Regions from separate parts of the Streptomyces sp. NPDC102279 genome, predicted to be linked through region 2. Evidence: riboswitches for the same ligand, from Rfam matches in the RefSeq annotation. Region 2 holds a riboswitch; the other holds the start of a gene.

Region 1 (7,412 bases), on a different contig from region 2:
ATCCGCCGACGCGCCGAGCACGACCCGCTCGATCTCCGGCGCCAAGGCCGCCAGATCCACTCCGAGAGTGTCCGTCGTCGCGCCGCCGTCCCGTCGCTTCCCCAGATGACGCACGGCACCCGAGGCGTGCTGAGGCTGGTTGTAGAAAACGAAGTCACCGTCGTCCCTCACCCGCCCGTCGGCACGGAGCAGCAGCGCCGAGGCATCGGCGTCCGGCGCGCCGGAAGCCCCGGACCACCCGAGCTCGACCTGCACCGCCTCGACGGCGACAGGAAGGTTGCCGCCCTTGCTCATCGATGTCGCTGTCATACGCCCAGTCTGCCCAGAGAAGCGGGCATCGGGCCCGCCCGATACACAACCGGGCGCACGCGCCTCCATCCGCCGGCCCTTCTCCCCGCCCGGGGCAGCGGCGCCGGCTCCCGGGCTCGGCCCCTCGGTATCGGCTCGGCTCAGCTCAGAGTGACGTGGTCGCGTCCGTCGCCGCCCGTACGAACGCGCGCAGCCGCTCGGTGGCGTTGGCCTCCCTCCAGATCAGCCCCCTCTCGATCGGCGGCGCGTCGAGCAGGGGCACGTAGGTGACATCGGGCCGCGGGTAGTACTGCCGGGAGTGCTCCCCGACCGGCAGAACGCCCCGGCCCATCGCGACGAGGGTCAGCATCTCCGAGAACGACTCGCCGACCGGCCCCTTCGGAACGGGTCTGCCCGACGGAGTCCGGTCCGGCGTACGGTCCCGCTTGAACCCCGCCGAGGTCACGTGCGGGTACTGGACCACGGGATACTCAGCGAGCACTTCGACGGACACGCCCTCCTCGCCGGCGAGCGGATGACCGGCCGCCACGGCGAGCACCCGTCCCTCCCGCAGCAGCGCGGGACCGCACGCCATCCCGTCGAAGGGGTACGACGCGAGCAGGAGGTCGATCGAACCGTCCACCAGGCTTGCGCGTGAGGTGGCCAGCTGGACCTCCCGCACATCGACCCGACAGTCCGGGTGCCGCTCCCCGAACAGGGCGACCGCTCTGAGCAGTGCGGGTGCCGTCCACTCACCGAGGAAGGCCACCCGCAACTCCCCTGTGACCCCACGGCTGGCGTCCCTTGCCCGTCGCAGCGCCTCGTCCATCGCGGCGACCAAGGGCACCAGGTCGTCGGCCAGGCGGCGTCCGATCGGGGTGAGCCGGACCGAGCGGCTGTTACGTTCGAACAGCGCGCCGCCCACCTGACGCTCGATTTTCTTGATCACCTGGCTGACACGTCCGGTCGTGATCAGCAAGCGCTCGGCGGTGCGGCCGAAGTGCAGCTCCTCGGCCAGCGCCAGGAAGGTCTCGATCTCCAGCCGCTCCAGCACGATTCCTCCGGCGTTAAATCTGGCTCAACGGTCGTGCGCCGATCCTGCCTTGATGGCAGTCGCCGTACGGCGGATCGTAGAAGGCGTCGCCACGGCCTTTCGGGACACCCCGGCCAGGTCCTCGTCTCCTCACCTTTCATCCGAGCCCCCTCCTGGGGCCCTATCTCCTGAACGGGAACCACATGACTGCCTCGGAGATCACCTCCTACATGGACAACCTCGACGGTCCGCTGCGCGAGATCGCCGAGAAGGTCCGCCCCGTCATCGACTGCGCCCTCCCCGAAGCATCCGGTGCCCTGTGGCACGGACACCCCACCTGGAGCCTCGGCGACAGACCCGGCCGGACCCCGGTCTGCCTGCTCAAGGGCTATACGACCTACATCACCTTCGGTCTCTGGCGCGGTCAGGACGTGGCCGACCCCTCGGGCCGGCTGGTGGCCGGGTCCCGCCGGATGGCCTCCGTGAAGCTCAGCCGTGTCGACGAGGTCGACCCGGCACTGTTCACCGAGTGGCTCCGCCTCGCCGTGGCGCTGGAGACGTCATGAGCCCCGTGCGTGTGACGGCCTTCGACCACCTGGTCCTCACCGTCGAGGACGTCGAACGGTCCCTGGACTTCTACATCGGTCTCCTCGGCCTGGAACCGGTCCGCGTCGCCGAGTGGCGCGTCGGTCAGGCCCCGTTCCCGTCGGTGCGGGTCACCGAGGAGACCATCATCGACCTGGTCGCCGGCGCCCGAGGGGAGTCGAACGTCGACCACATCTGTCTCACGGTGGAACCGCTGGACTGGGACGAGGTGGTCGCATCCGACACCTTCACCGTCCTCGACGGACCCGTCCCGCGCTTCGGCGCTCGGGGTACGGCAACCTCGCTCTACGTCCGCGACCCGGACGGCAACACCGTGGAACTGCGCTGGTATCCGCAGGACACCACGGCATGACCCGCCGGCGCCCGACCGCCTGCCGATCGACAGCCCGCCGGTCGCGGCCCGGGGGTTCGGTGTCCAGGACCGCGACCGGCGGAACAGGTCAGTCGGCCAACGGCAGATAGACGCGGTTGCCCGCCTCCGCGAACTCCCGGGACTTCTGGAGCATGCCCTCGGAGATCTCGGCCTCCGAGGCACCCGCAGACTTGTCGCCGCCGAACCGTTCGTTGATGCTCTGGCTGATCTTCATCGAGCAGAACTTCGGTCCGCACATCGAGCAGAAGTGGGCCGTCTTGGCGGGCTCGGCCGGCAGTGTCTCGTCGTGGAACTCCCGTGCCGTGTCCGGGTCGAGAGCCAGATTGAACTGGTCCTCCCACCGGAACTCGAAGCGGGCATCGGACAGCGCGTCGTCCCAGTCCTGCGCACGGGGGTGGCCCTTGGCGAGATCGGCCGCATGAGCGGCGATCTTGTAGGTGATGACGCCGGTCTTGACGTCGTCACGGTTGGGCAGCCCCAGGTGCTCCTTGGGCGTCACGTAGCAGAGCATGGCCGTGCCCCACCAGGCGATCATGGCGGCACCGATGCCGGAGGTGATGTGGTCGTACGCGGGCGCGACGTCGGTGGTCAGCGGGCCGAGCGTATAGAACGGAGCTTCATCACAGATCTCCTGCTGAAGGTCGATGTTCTCCTTGATCTTGTGCATCGGGACATGGCCCGGGCCTTCGATCATCGTCTGTACATGAAAACGCTTCGCGATCGTGTTGAGTTCCCCGAGCGTCCTCAACTCCGCGAACTGCGCAGCGTCGTTGGCGTCCGCGATGGAGCCGGGCCGTAGACCGTCGCCGAGCGAGTAGGTGACGTCGTACGCGGCGAGGATCTCGCAGAGCTCCTCGAAGTTCTCGTACAGGAAGGACTCCTGGTGGTGCGCGAGGCACCAGGCCGCCATGATCGAGCCGCCGCGCGAGACGATGCCGGTCTTGCGGTTCGCGGTGAGCGGCACGTACGCCAGGCGGACGCCTGCGTGGACCGTCATGTAGTCCACGCCCTGCTCGGCCTGCTCGATGACCGTGTCCTTGTAGATCTCCCAGGTGAGTTCCTCGGCACGGCCGTCGACCTTCTCCAACGCCTGGTACAGCGGCACGGTTCCGATGGGGACGGGGGAGTTGCGCAGCACCCACTCACGGGTGGTGTGAATGTTCCGCCCGGTAGACAGGTCCATGACAGTATCGGCGCCCCAGTGGGTCGCCCAGGTCATCTTCTCGACCTCCTCCTCGATGGAGGAAGTGACGGCGGAGTTGCCGATGTTGGCGTTCACCTTCACCAGGAACCGCTTGCCGATGATCATCGGCTCGATCTCGGGATGGTTGACGTTCACGGGCATTACCGCCCGGCCGGCGGCGATCTCCTCACGCACGACCTCGGGCTCGACGTTCTCGCGGACGGCGACGAACTCCATCTCGGGGGTGATCTCGCCGCGGCGGGCGTACGCGAGTTGCGTGACCGCCTGCCCGGAACGTCCCCGTCGGGGCTGACGCGGCCGGCCCGGGAAGACCGCGTCGAGATTGCGCAGACCGCCGCGCGGTGATGTGTGCTTGATCCCGTCGTCCTCCGGACGGACGGGACGACCCGCGTACTCCTCGGTGTCACCGCGAGCGATGATCCAGTTCTCCCGCAGCGGCGCCAGCCCCCGGCGCACATCCGTATCGATGCTCGGATCGGTGTACGGGCCGGAGGTGTCGTACAGCGTCACGGACTGCCCATTGGTCAGGTGCACCTGACGGACCGGCACGCGCAGATCGGGGCGCGTACCCCCGACGTACGCCTTGTGCCAGCCGATGGACTTCTCGGCCTCATCGTTCGGAGACGGCGAAGAAGTGCCGTCCGTCTGGCTGGAGGCAGGCGTGCGTACGTCCTTGTTGGTCATGAGACCTACTCCCTACGCCGGCATTACCCGGTAACAGGTTCGGCGGTCGACGCAGCGGCTTCCGTTCGCCGATGTTTCATGTGAAACATCGCGAAGACGGAGGTCAGCGCCCTCTCAGCCCGGTGCTCCGAGCTCCCGCGTGTGCAAAGGTGACTCCACGCTAGCGTCATATCTGGCGCGGTGAACAGGGGGCCCTTGCCGTTCTTGGGATGATCGGTCGGTGACCACGACCCAGCAGCCCTCGTTCCCACCGCCCGAGCCACCGCGCCGTCCGGGCTCGGACGACGGCCGCGGACGTGGTCCCGGCAACGGTCGTGGGCACGGACCTGGGCCGGCCGATGGCCAGGGATACGGGCACCGTTCCGGACCCGGAAACGGTCCCGGTCCGAGACCGGGCAGCGGAGACGCCGGCCCCGGTCACGGTGACCTCCAAGGGCAGGGTCCCGGTGACGGCCACGGCCGAGGGTCAGTTGGTGAACCGGGTCCGGGTGACGGTCACGGACCGGGCGGCGGGCACGTACCAGGCCCCGGCGGTGGACACGGGCACTCGCACAGCCACAACCACGGCCCTGCGGCGCCTGTGTCGAAGCATCTGCGCAAGGTCATCGCCGCGGTGCTGATCCCCTTCGCGGCCGCGGTCGCCGTGGGTCTCGTGGTGCTGTGGCCCGGTGGCGCACCGGCTCACGAACGCACCGGTGTCGGCTTCGACCGGCAGACCCAGAACGCGACGGTCACGAAGATCGTCCAGGTGGACTGCAAGTCCGTCAACGCCTCGGGGGAGACGCCGACCGGCGACACCTCCACGGCCGAGGGCTCCTCCGCACAGCAGCAGGCGACGGGTGAGTGCAAGCGGGCGACCATCCGCATCGACACCGGCAAGGACAAGGGCCGTACGTTCACGGAGATCGTCCAGCCGGACCAGTCACGGCAGTTGCACCAGGGCGAGAAAGTCATCGTCGCGTACGAGCCCTCGGCCCCCAAGGACCTGCAGTACTCGGTGACGGACGCGAACCGGAAGCTGCCCCTGACCCTGCTGGCGGGCCTGTTCGCCGTGGTCGTCGTGGTGGTGGGCCGGATGCGCGGCGTCATGGCGCTGATCGCCCTGGCCATCAGCTTCATGATCCTGAACTTCTTCATCCTGCCCGCGATCCTGCAGGGGTCGAACCCTCTGATCGTGGCGGTCGTCGGGTCCAGCGCGATCATGCTGATCGCGCTCTACATGTGCCACGGACTATCGGCCCGAACATCCGTGGCGGTGGTCGGCACCCTGCTGTCCCTGTTGCTGATCGGCATCCTGGGCTCGGTCTTCATCGACTGGGCCGTCCTGACCGGCAACACGGACGACAACACCGGCCTGATCCACGGCCTGTACCCGTCGATCGACATGAGCGGTCTGCTGCTGGCCGGAGTCATCATCGGCTCGCTCGGTGTGCTCGACGACGTGACGGTGACACAGACGTCGGCGATCTGGGAACTGCACGAGGCGAATCCCACGATGGGCTGGCGCGGCCTGTATCGGGCGGGCATCCGGATCGGCCGCGACCACATCGCGTCCGTGGTCAACACGCTCGTCCTGGCATACGCGGGCGCCGCGTTGCCGCTGCTGCTGCTCTTCTCGATCGCGCAGAGCAGCGTGGGCACCGTCGCCAACAGCGAGTTGGTCGCCGAGGAGATCGTGCGCACGCTGGTCGGATCGATCGGCCTGGTCGCCGCGGTGCCGGTGACGACCGCGCTGGCCGCTCTGGTGGTCGCCGCCGACCGTGAGGCAGGCCCGGCCGTCTCGGTGGAACCCGCGGGCGCCAGGATGCCGGCGAGGAGCGGGAAGGGCCGCCGCCGCAAGCACTGAACCGCCGTTGACGGACGCGTGTACCTGGCCCTCAGGTGGCAGGCGCCCCCTGCTGAGGAAGCGTTACTCCGCCCGGGGGTGACGAGGTTTCAGCCTGCGCTCTGCTCCTCGGCCAGGATGCGGTCGAGCGCGTCGTCCAGGTAGGTGTCGAACCCGTCGAGCGACCGCTCCTGACCGAGCGGCACAAGCTTGTCCGTACGGTCGAGGAAAGCGACGAGCGGCGCCGTCCCCGACCGGAACAGGGCGTGGTCGGAACCGACCTGAAGCCTGATCAGTACTTCGCCGAACGCCTCCGGGTCGGCCGGCGCGATGTGCACATCGCCGTCACCGCATGCCCGGCCCACCCCGTCAATGAGCAGCTCCCGCCCGAACGCCCAGGTCACCGGCGCGTCACCGGGCAGATGGAAGGTCAACCGCACGGCGTACGGATCGCGGGTCTCATAGCGCAGTTCCACCGGAATGCGGAAGGACAGCTCCTCGGACACGAGGAAGCTCATCATGACTTCTGCCTGCACCGACTCGCGCATCGCCTACCCCGTCGTTCGCTGTCACCTGGCCAGGAATCGTCCCCTGGCACAGCTGAAATATTGCTCAACGTGCACGACAGATCACAAGGAGTGAGTTTTCAGATACTGATAGAGATGCCGAGTGACCCCAGGACCAGGCCGATTTCACTCTGCAACTTCCGCGTCGCGAGGAGCAGTCGGTCGGCTTGGTGTGAGGGCAGGGAAAGGGCGATTGACCCGGCAGTACTGCCCACAGTGATGGGGATGGCGGCGCAGACGGCGCCCAGCGCGTATTCCTGCCGCTCGATCACCGGTTCCATGCGCGCGGTCCGTTCGAGGCGCCGCAGCAGACGGTCTTCGTCACGCACCGTGTACGGCGTGAGTGACTGCACCGGGTATCGGGCGAGGTGGTTGCGCCGCGACTTCTCGTCCAACTGGGACAGCAGGCACTGGCCGATCGCGTGCGCGTGCCCGGTCTCGCGGAAGTCCGCCCACTCCTCGACCGCGGGGTTCGCGGGAGTGTCGGCTACGCACACGACCTCGATCTCACCCTCGCGGTAGACCGCGTAGTAGACGGGGGCTCCGATCGCGTCCCGCCAGCGGGCGAGCGTCTCGCTCACCGTGCTGCGACGTTTCTGCTGGGCTCCGCTGCTGCTCAGACGTTCGGCGGCGTCGCCGAGGAAGAACAGCCCCTTGTCGCGGCGCAGATAGCCCTCGTGGACGAGGGTGCGCAGCAGGTGGTACGCGGTCGGCAGCGCGAGTCCGGCCTCCCTGGCGAGCTGTTTGGCGGGGGCTCCCTGGTCGCGCGAGGAGACCGCCTCGAGCAGGCGCATGGCCCGCTGCACCGAGCCGATCAGCGTGGTGGGGTGCGG
Region 2 (7,412 bases):
TCGCCGGGGGGCCGCCGGCCACCCGGGAACGTGCGGTCCTGCACGGCTGCGGGTCCGCGTGGCGAGGCGGACATCACACGGTTCGGGGCGGGCACCACCCGCCCCGAGGGGGGATGCGCGGGCGCCTCCGGGGCGGTCAGAAGGCCGGGCGCTCCGGGTCCAGGGCCGCCATGCCGTCGGTGGGGGAGGACGCCGAGGCGAAGTGCCGGCGCGGGATGCGGCCCGCTCGCCGTGCCAGGCGGCCGCCCTCCACCGCGTGCCGCATGGCCTCCGCCATCAGCACCGGCTCCTGCGCGCGGGTCACCGCCGAGGCGAGCATCACCCCCGCGCAGCCCAGCTCCATCGCGAGCGCCGCGTCCGACGCCGTACCGGCCCCGGCGTCCAGGATCACCGGCACGCCCGCGCGCTCGACGATGAGCTGGAAGTTGTGCGGGTTGCGGATGCCGAGCCCGGACCCGATGGGCGAGCCGAGCGGCATGACCGCGGCGCAGCCGACGTCCTCCAGCTTGCGCGCGAGGACCGGGTCGTCGTTCGTGTACGGCAGCACCGTGAAGCCGTCGTCGACCAATGTCTCCGCCGCGTCCAGCAGCTCCACCGGATCGGGCAGCAGGGTGCGCTCGTCGGCGATGACCTCCAGCTTGACCAGGTCGGTGCCGAGCGCCTCGCGCGCGAGACGGGCCGTCAGAACGGCCTCGCCCGCGGTGTAGCAGCCGGCCGTGTTCGGCAGGACCCGGATGCCGAGGCGGTCGAGCACCGACAGGACCGAGCCGTGCACGGACGCGTTCACCCGCCGCATCGCGACCGTCGTCAGCTCCGTGCCGGACGCCACGAGGGAGCGCTCCAGGACGTCGAGGCTGGGCGCCCCGCCCGTGCCCATGATCAGCCGGGAGGCGTAGGTGGTCCCCCCGAGGACGAAGGGGTCGTCGGCCATTGGGTCAGCCTCCTTGAACGGCGGTGAGGACCTCGACGCGGTCGCCCTCGGCCAGCGAGGTGGACGACCACTGCCCGCGCGGGACGACGGTCTCGTTCAGGGCGGCGGCCACCCCCGACGGTGCCGGGGTGAGGGCGGCGACGAGTGTGTCGAGAGCGGTCCCGGCGGCGATCCGCTGCCGCTCTCCGTTGACGACGATGTTCATGCGGGCTGCTCCGTGAGGGCGGTGGCGCCGAAGCGCCGCGGGCTGAAGGGCCGGGCTTCGTCGGGGAGTTCGCCGGTGGTCAGGACGTGCGCCATGGCGTCACCGGTGACCGGCGTGAGGAGCACGCCGTTGCGGAAGTGCCCGGTGGCCAGCAGCAGCCCGTCCAGCGCGGTCGGGCCGAGCAGCGGCGCGTTGTCGGGTGAGCCGGGGCGCAGGCCCGCGCGGGTCTCGGTGAGCGGCAGCTCGGTGATGCCGGGCACCAGTTCGTGGGCGTCGCGCAGCAGCTCGTACACGCCGCCCGCCGTCACCGTGGTGTCCCAGCCGAGCTCCTCGCTGGTCGCGCCCACCACGAGTTCGCCGTTCTCGCGCGGCACCAGGTACAGGTGGCCGCCGCGCACCACGGCCCGCACGGTGCGGTTCAGGAACGGCGCGTACCGCTGCGGCACGGTCAGCCGCAGCACCTGCCCCTTCACCGGGCGCACCGGCGGCAGGACGTCGTCGGGGACACCGGCCAGCTGCCCGCTGAGACTGCCCCCGGCCAGCACCACCTGGCCCGCGCCGAGTGCGGTGCCCTCCGAGGTGACCACTCCGGCGGCCCGGTCACGGACGACGGTCAGCCGCTCCGCCCAGGTCCGGTGGACGCTCACCCCGGCCCGCTCGCAGGCCGTGACCAGGGCGGCCGCGAGGCGTCGCGGGTCGATCTGGTGATCGCCGTCGACCCGCAGGCCGCCGCGCACCCCCGGCGCGAGCATCGGTTCGAGACGGCGGCACTCACGACCGGTCAGCCACTCCGACTCGAGGCCCGAACGGCTCTGCAGCGCGTGCAGTTCCCGCAGGTGGGCGCGGTCGTCGGCGTCCAGAGCGACGGCCAGCGTGCCGCACCGGCGATAGCCCAGGTCCTGGCCGCTCGCCTCGGTGAGTTCGGCCACGAAGTCCGGATAGCGGCGCGCGGAGGCGAGGTTGAGGCCGAGCAGGGTCTCCTCGCCGTAGTGCAGCTCGGTGACGGCCGCGAGCATCCCGGCCGCGACCTGCGCGGCCCCGCCACCCGGCTCGGGGTCGACGAGCGCGGTGGTGAACCCGCGCTGTGCGGCCCGCCAGGCCGTGACGAGACCGATGATCCCGCCCCCGATGACGAGGACGTCGGACGAACGTGCAGGCGACATGGGCGTCCAGCCCCTCCCTTCGCCGGCATGACCCGGATCAGGTTCGTACGGTCGGAGGCCGCTCCAGCCTCCCTCTCAGCCCGTTGCGTACGGGCTCCCGCGAGTGCTTTACGGTGGCCACCCTAGCCCGCCCTCCACGGACTCGGTAAGGGAGCCTCCGCCCATGGCACGCTCGCTCGACGGCCTCGTCCTCGCCCCGGTCACCGACCAGGCGCCGGGTCAGGTCGGTACCCGCACCCGGTTCGCCTACCGCGAGGCGGACGGCACGGTCTGGGCCGACTACGCGGGCGGCGACGTCGTCCGCGGACACCTCGTCGGGACGCGCGAGGGCGACCGCCTCGACTTCCGTTACGTCCAGCTCAAGACCGACGGCACCACCTCGTCCGGGCACTGCGTGTCCCTGGTGACCGAACTGTCCGACGGCCGGGTGCGGCTGGAGGAGACCTGGGCATGGGAGTCGCAGGCCGGCTCGGGCACCAGCGTGGTCGACGAGGTGCGGGAGACGGCCCCTGTGCAGCAGATCACCGCGCACGTCCGCTGACTGACGAATTGTCAGGTGTCTATGGTGACCAGGTGAGCGAGCAGACGCAGGCGAAGGCGCAGGGGTCCACGGCACGGCGGGTCGTCGTGGTGGGCGCGGGCATGGCCGGGGTGCAGACGGCGGTCGCCCTGCGCGAGCAGGGCTTCACGGGCACCGTCACGCTGATCGGTGCGGAGGCGCATCAGCCGTACGACCGGCCACCGCTGTCCAAGGCCGTCCTGCTCGGCAAGGCCGAGGGCTCCGCCTTCGACGTCGACTTCGAGGCCCTGGACATCGACCTGCGGCTCGGCCTGGAGGCGGTCGGCGTGCGCGCCGGGGACCACGAGCTCGACACGGCCGGCGGACCCGTCCCGTACGACGTCCTCGTCGTCGCCACCGGAGCCGAACCGATCCGGCTGCCCGGCGCCGAGGGCGTGCCGGGGGTGCACCTGCTGCGCACGCTGGACGACGCCGACCGGCTGCGGCCCGTCCTGCTCCAGCAGCACGACATCGTGGTCGTCGGCGCCGGCTGGATCGGCGCCGAGTTCGCCACCGCCGCGCGCGAGGCGGGCTGCGCGGTGACGGTCGTCGAGGCCGCCGACCGGCCGCTCGCCGCCGCGCTGCCCGCCGAGGTGGCCGCGCCGATGGCCGGCTGGTACGCCGACAGCGGCGCCACGCTGCGCACGCACACGCGCGTGGAGCGCGTCGAGCCCGGGGCCGTGGTCCTGGACGACGGCTCCCGGGTGCCCGCGGGCGCCGTGGTCGTCGGCATCGGGGCGCGGCCCGCGACGGGGTGGATCGCCGCCTCCGGCATCGCGCTCGGCGCCGACCGCGAGATCCTCGCCGACAACCACCTGCGCTCCTCGCTGCCGGACGTCTACGCCGTCGGGGACTGCGCCTCCTTCCCGTCGGGGCGCTACGAGGACCGCCTTCTCGTCCACCACTGGGACAACGCGCTGCAGGGGCCCCGCACGGTCGCCGCGAACATCGTCGGCGAGACGCCCGCCGCCTACGACCCGGTGCCGTACTTCTGGTCCGAGCAGTTCGGCCGCTTCGTGCAGTACGTCGGCCACCACACGCCGGCCGACACCCTGGTGTGGCGCGGCGACTCCTCGGGAGCCTCCTGGTCGGTGTGCTGGCTCCGCGAGACACGCCTGGTCGCTCTCCTGGCGGTGGGCCGCCCGAGGGATCTAGCGCAGGGCCGCCGGCTCATCGAGGCGGGTGTCCGCATGGACCCGCTGCTGCTCGCGGACCCGTCGAGGCCGCTGAAGACCGCCACGCTCTAGGGGTCGGGCCCCCTCCGTCACCCCAGGTCGGACGCCCTCGGCTTCCGACTGTCGGTCCGGGATGGCAGGCTTGTCCCGTGACCGAGATTGACGCAAAGATCGATGCTCTCGTCCCCGCCTGGCTCACCCTCCCCGACATCGCCGAACAATTCGGCGTCGAGGTGACCCGCGTCCGGCAGCTGGTCAAGGACGGCCAGCTGATCGCCGTACGCCGTGGTGAGAACCGCGCGCTGCACATTCCCGCCGCCTTCATCGACGGGAACGAGCAGAAGGTCGTCAAGGGCCTGTCCGGCACCCTGACGCTCCTGAGGGACGACGGCTTCTCCGACGAAGAGGCCCTCGAATGGCTCTTCACCCCCGACGCGACCCTGCCCGGTACCCCCGCGCAGGCTCTGAGCGAGAATCGCGGCACGGAGGTGAAGCGCCGCGCCCAGGCGCTCGCCGTCTGACCTGAAACGAGACAGTCCGGCGCGGGGAGCGCGGCGGCCGGGACGAACCCGGCCGCCGAGGCTCCCCGCGCACCGACCAAGGGGGGTCCCACGCATGCCCGCAGCAGCCGCCACTTCCGCCCGCGCCCGGCTCGCCGACGCCCGCGTCTACCTCTGCACCGACGCCCGCAGGCGCCAGGGAGACCTCGCCGAGTTCCTCGACGCGGTCCTGGCGAGCGGGGTCGACATCGTGCAGCTGCGCGACAAGGGCATGGAGGCTGCGGAGGAGCTGGAGCACCTCCGGGTCCTCGCGGACGCGTGTGCCCGCCACGGCAAGCTCCTCGCGGTCAACGACCGGGCCGACGTGGCCCACGCCGTCGGCGCCGACGTGCTGCACCTGGGCCAGGGCGACCTGCCGGTTCCCGCGGCCCGCGCCATCCTCGGCGACGACGTGCTGATCGGCCGCTCGACGCACGCGGGCCCGGAGGCCGAGGCCGCCGCCGGCCAGGACGGCGTGGACTACTTCTGCACCGGCCCCTGCTGGCCCACCCCCACCAAGCCCGGCCGGCACGCACCCGGTCTCGACCTGGTCCGGCACACCGCCGCCCTGGTGACCGACCGCCCCTGGTTCGCGATCGGCGGCATCGACCTCGGCCGCCTCGACGAGGTGCTCGAAGCGGGCGCCCGCCGCGTCGTCGTCGTCCGGGCGATCACCGAGGCGGACGCCCCGGGAGCGGCCGCCGCCGAGTTCGCGAAGCGGCTGCGCGAGGCGTAGGACCGCCGGGCGAGGGAGCCCCCGGCTCCGCGGGACCCGCGTCCGGGATGAACGCCCGGAGCGCGGCCGGGAGCGAGTCCCGAGGGCTCCGCGGCCGAGGACGGACGGGCCCGCGGGCCGAGACCAGGCCTTTGTCCGAGGGGTGGACAAGAAACCGGCAGATGGGACAAATCTCATCGGTTCGGTGGGGGAAGGGGCACCCTCTGGCTAACCTGCGAGTATGGCCCTTGGATCTGCTTCCACCAGGACTGATCGCGCACGCACCGTGCGCGACATGCTCGCGACCGGCAAACAGACGTGCTCGTTCGAGTTCTCCGCGCCCAAGACCCCGAAGGGTGAGCGGAACCTGTGGAACGCCCTGCGACGGGTCGAGGCGGTGGCGCCCGACTTCGTCTCGGTGACCTACGGGGCCGGCGGCTCCACCCGGGCCGGCACGGTCAAGGAGACCGAGCAGATCGTGCTCGACACGACGCTCACCCCGGTAGCCCACCTGACCGCCGTCAACCACTCGGTCGCGGAACTGCGCAACATCATCGGGCAGTACGCGGACGCCGGTATCCGCAACATGCTGGCCGTGCGCGGCGACCCGCCGGGCGACCCCATGGGCGACTGGGTGCCGCACCCCAAGGGTCTGACCTACGCCGCCGAACTCGTGCGTCTCATCAAGGAGTCGGGCGATTTCTGCGTCGGTGTGGCGGCCTTCCCCGAGATGCACCCGCGGTCCACGGAATGGGACCTGGACGTCTCCCACTTCGTCGACAAGTGCCGCGCCGGCGCCGACTACGCGATCACCCAGATGTTCTTCCAGCCGGAGTCCTACCTGCGGCTGCGTGACCGTGTGGCCGAGGCCGGCTGTGAGACTCCGGTCATCCCCGAGATCATGCCGGTGACGAGCGTGCGGATGCTGGAGCGGCTTCCGAAGCTTTCGAACGCCTCCTTCCCGGACGTCCTGAAAGAGCGGATCCTCACAGTCAAAGACGATCCGGCGGCTGTACGCTCCATTGGCATCGAGTTCGCGACGGAGTTCTGTGCGAGGCTGTTGGCCGAGGGAGTCCCCGGACTTCACTTCATCACGCTGAACAACTCCACGGCGACGCTGGAAATCTACGAGAATCTGGGCCTGCACCACCCACAGCAGGCCTAGACCGGTCGCACCCGCGTACGACAGACTGCGTGCGGCCACTGGGAGAGGGGCGTACATGGGCTTGACGGTCCTCTATCTTGCATTCGGCATCGTCGCGCTGTGGCTGCTCGGCGAGGTGCTGTTGCAGTACAAGGCGCGCCTGCGGTTCCGGCTGCTCGCCTTCGTCGGCTTCCTCGGTGTCGTCCTCGGCGTCCTGATGCACTCCGTCGTGGTCATCGGCCTGGGCGCGATCGCGTTCACCGTCGGCCAGACGTACGTGACGCTGTCCTTCCGCAAGGGCTTCGCGCAGGGCTGGGCCATCAACGGCCGCTCCGCGGCCGAGAAGCCGGCCAAGCCCAGCAAGCGCCGCCGCGGCGAGCCGGAGCTCCCCGACGCGTCGCCCGAGGTCTCCGACCTCGAATCGACCGGCGGGGCGTCCTACGGCAACGAGGACCCGTACCCCGGCGAGGACGACGTCTTCGCGCCCGCCCAGTCCGACCGGTTCATGCCCCCGGGTGCCGGCGAGCCCACGGCCGCCGAGGCCACCGCGGTCTACGCGCCGCAGCCCCTCCCCGAGGACACCGGCTCCTACGGCGTGTACGACGCCAACGCCTACGCGGCGGCCACCGACCAGTCCTACACCGGCGCGTCCCAGGACCAGCAGGCGTACGCGGCGACGGCCCAGTCCCAGGACCAGCAGGCCTACGCGTACGACGGCTACACCGGCTACGACCAGCAGCAGTACGGCTACGACAACGGCCAGCAGCAGTACGCCGCCTACTCCGACCCGTACATCGGCACGCAGACGTACACCGGCGCCTCGTACGACACCACGGGTTACGGCGACCAGCAGCAGTACACGCAGCAGGGCTACGGCCAGGACCAGTACGGCAACGGCACGTACGGCGGCGAGACCCCGGCCGGTGGTGTCTGGGTGCCGCAGCAGCGCAACACCGACGAGTCCTACGGCGGCGAACTCCC

What was found. A riboswitch is a leader RNA that binds a small molecule or an ion and turns the genes downstream of it on or off. The one in region 2 is predicted to bind thiamine pyrophosphate.
Region 1: another riboswitch for thiamine pyrophosphate. It lies ahead of thiC (phosphomethylpyrimidine synthase ThiC); the one in region 2 lies ahead of thiO (glycine oxidase ThiO).

What each region holds. Positions count from the first base shown of each region.
Region 1 covers NZ_JBIWLU010000003.1:174,184-181,595, forward strand. The annotation lists gene ACIRQH_RS07565 (VWA domain-containing protein) at 1-309, opposite strand, end outside; gene ACIRQH_RS07570 (LysR family transcriptional regulator) at 455-1,342, opposite strand; gene ACIRQH_RS07575 (DUF1801 domain-containing protein) at 1,525-1,887, shown strand; gene ACIRQH_RS07580 (VOC family protein) at 1,884-2,279, shown strand; gene thiC (phosphomethylpyrimidine synthase ThiC) at 2,368-4,188, opposite strand; TPP riboswitch at 4,181-4,337, opposite strand; gene ACIRQH_RS07590 (YibE/F family protein) at 4,409-6,034, shown strand; gene ACIRQH_RS07595 (SsgA family sporulation/cell division regulator) at 6,124-6,561, opposite strand; gene ACIRQH_RS07600 (IclR family transcriptional regulator) at 6,660-7,397, opposite strand.
Region 2 covers NZ_JBIWLU010000012.1:106,690-114,101, forward strand. The annotation lists gene ACIRQH_RS29450 (thiazole synthase) at 137-931, opposite strand; gene thiS (sulfur carrier protein ThiS) at 936-1,136, opposite strand; gene thiO (glycine oxidase ThiO) at 1,133-2,299, opposite strand; TPP riboswitch at 2,297-2,410, opposite strand; gene ACIRQH_RS29465 (hypothetical protein) at 2,463-2,840, shown strand; gene ACIRQH_RS29470 (NAD(P)/FAD-dependent oxidoreductase) at 2,873-4,105, shown strand; gene ACIRQH_RS29475 (Rv2175c family DNA-binding protein) at 4,183-4,554, shown strand; gene thiE (thiamine phosphate synthase) at 4,649-5,308, shown strand; gene metF (methylenetetrahydrofolate reductase [NAD(P)H]) at 5,529-6,452, shown strand; gene ACIRQH_RS29490 (hypothetical protein) at 6,508-7,412, shown strand, end outside.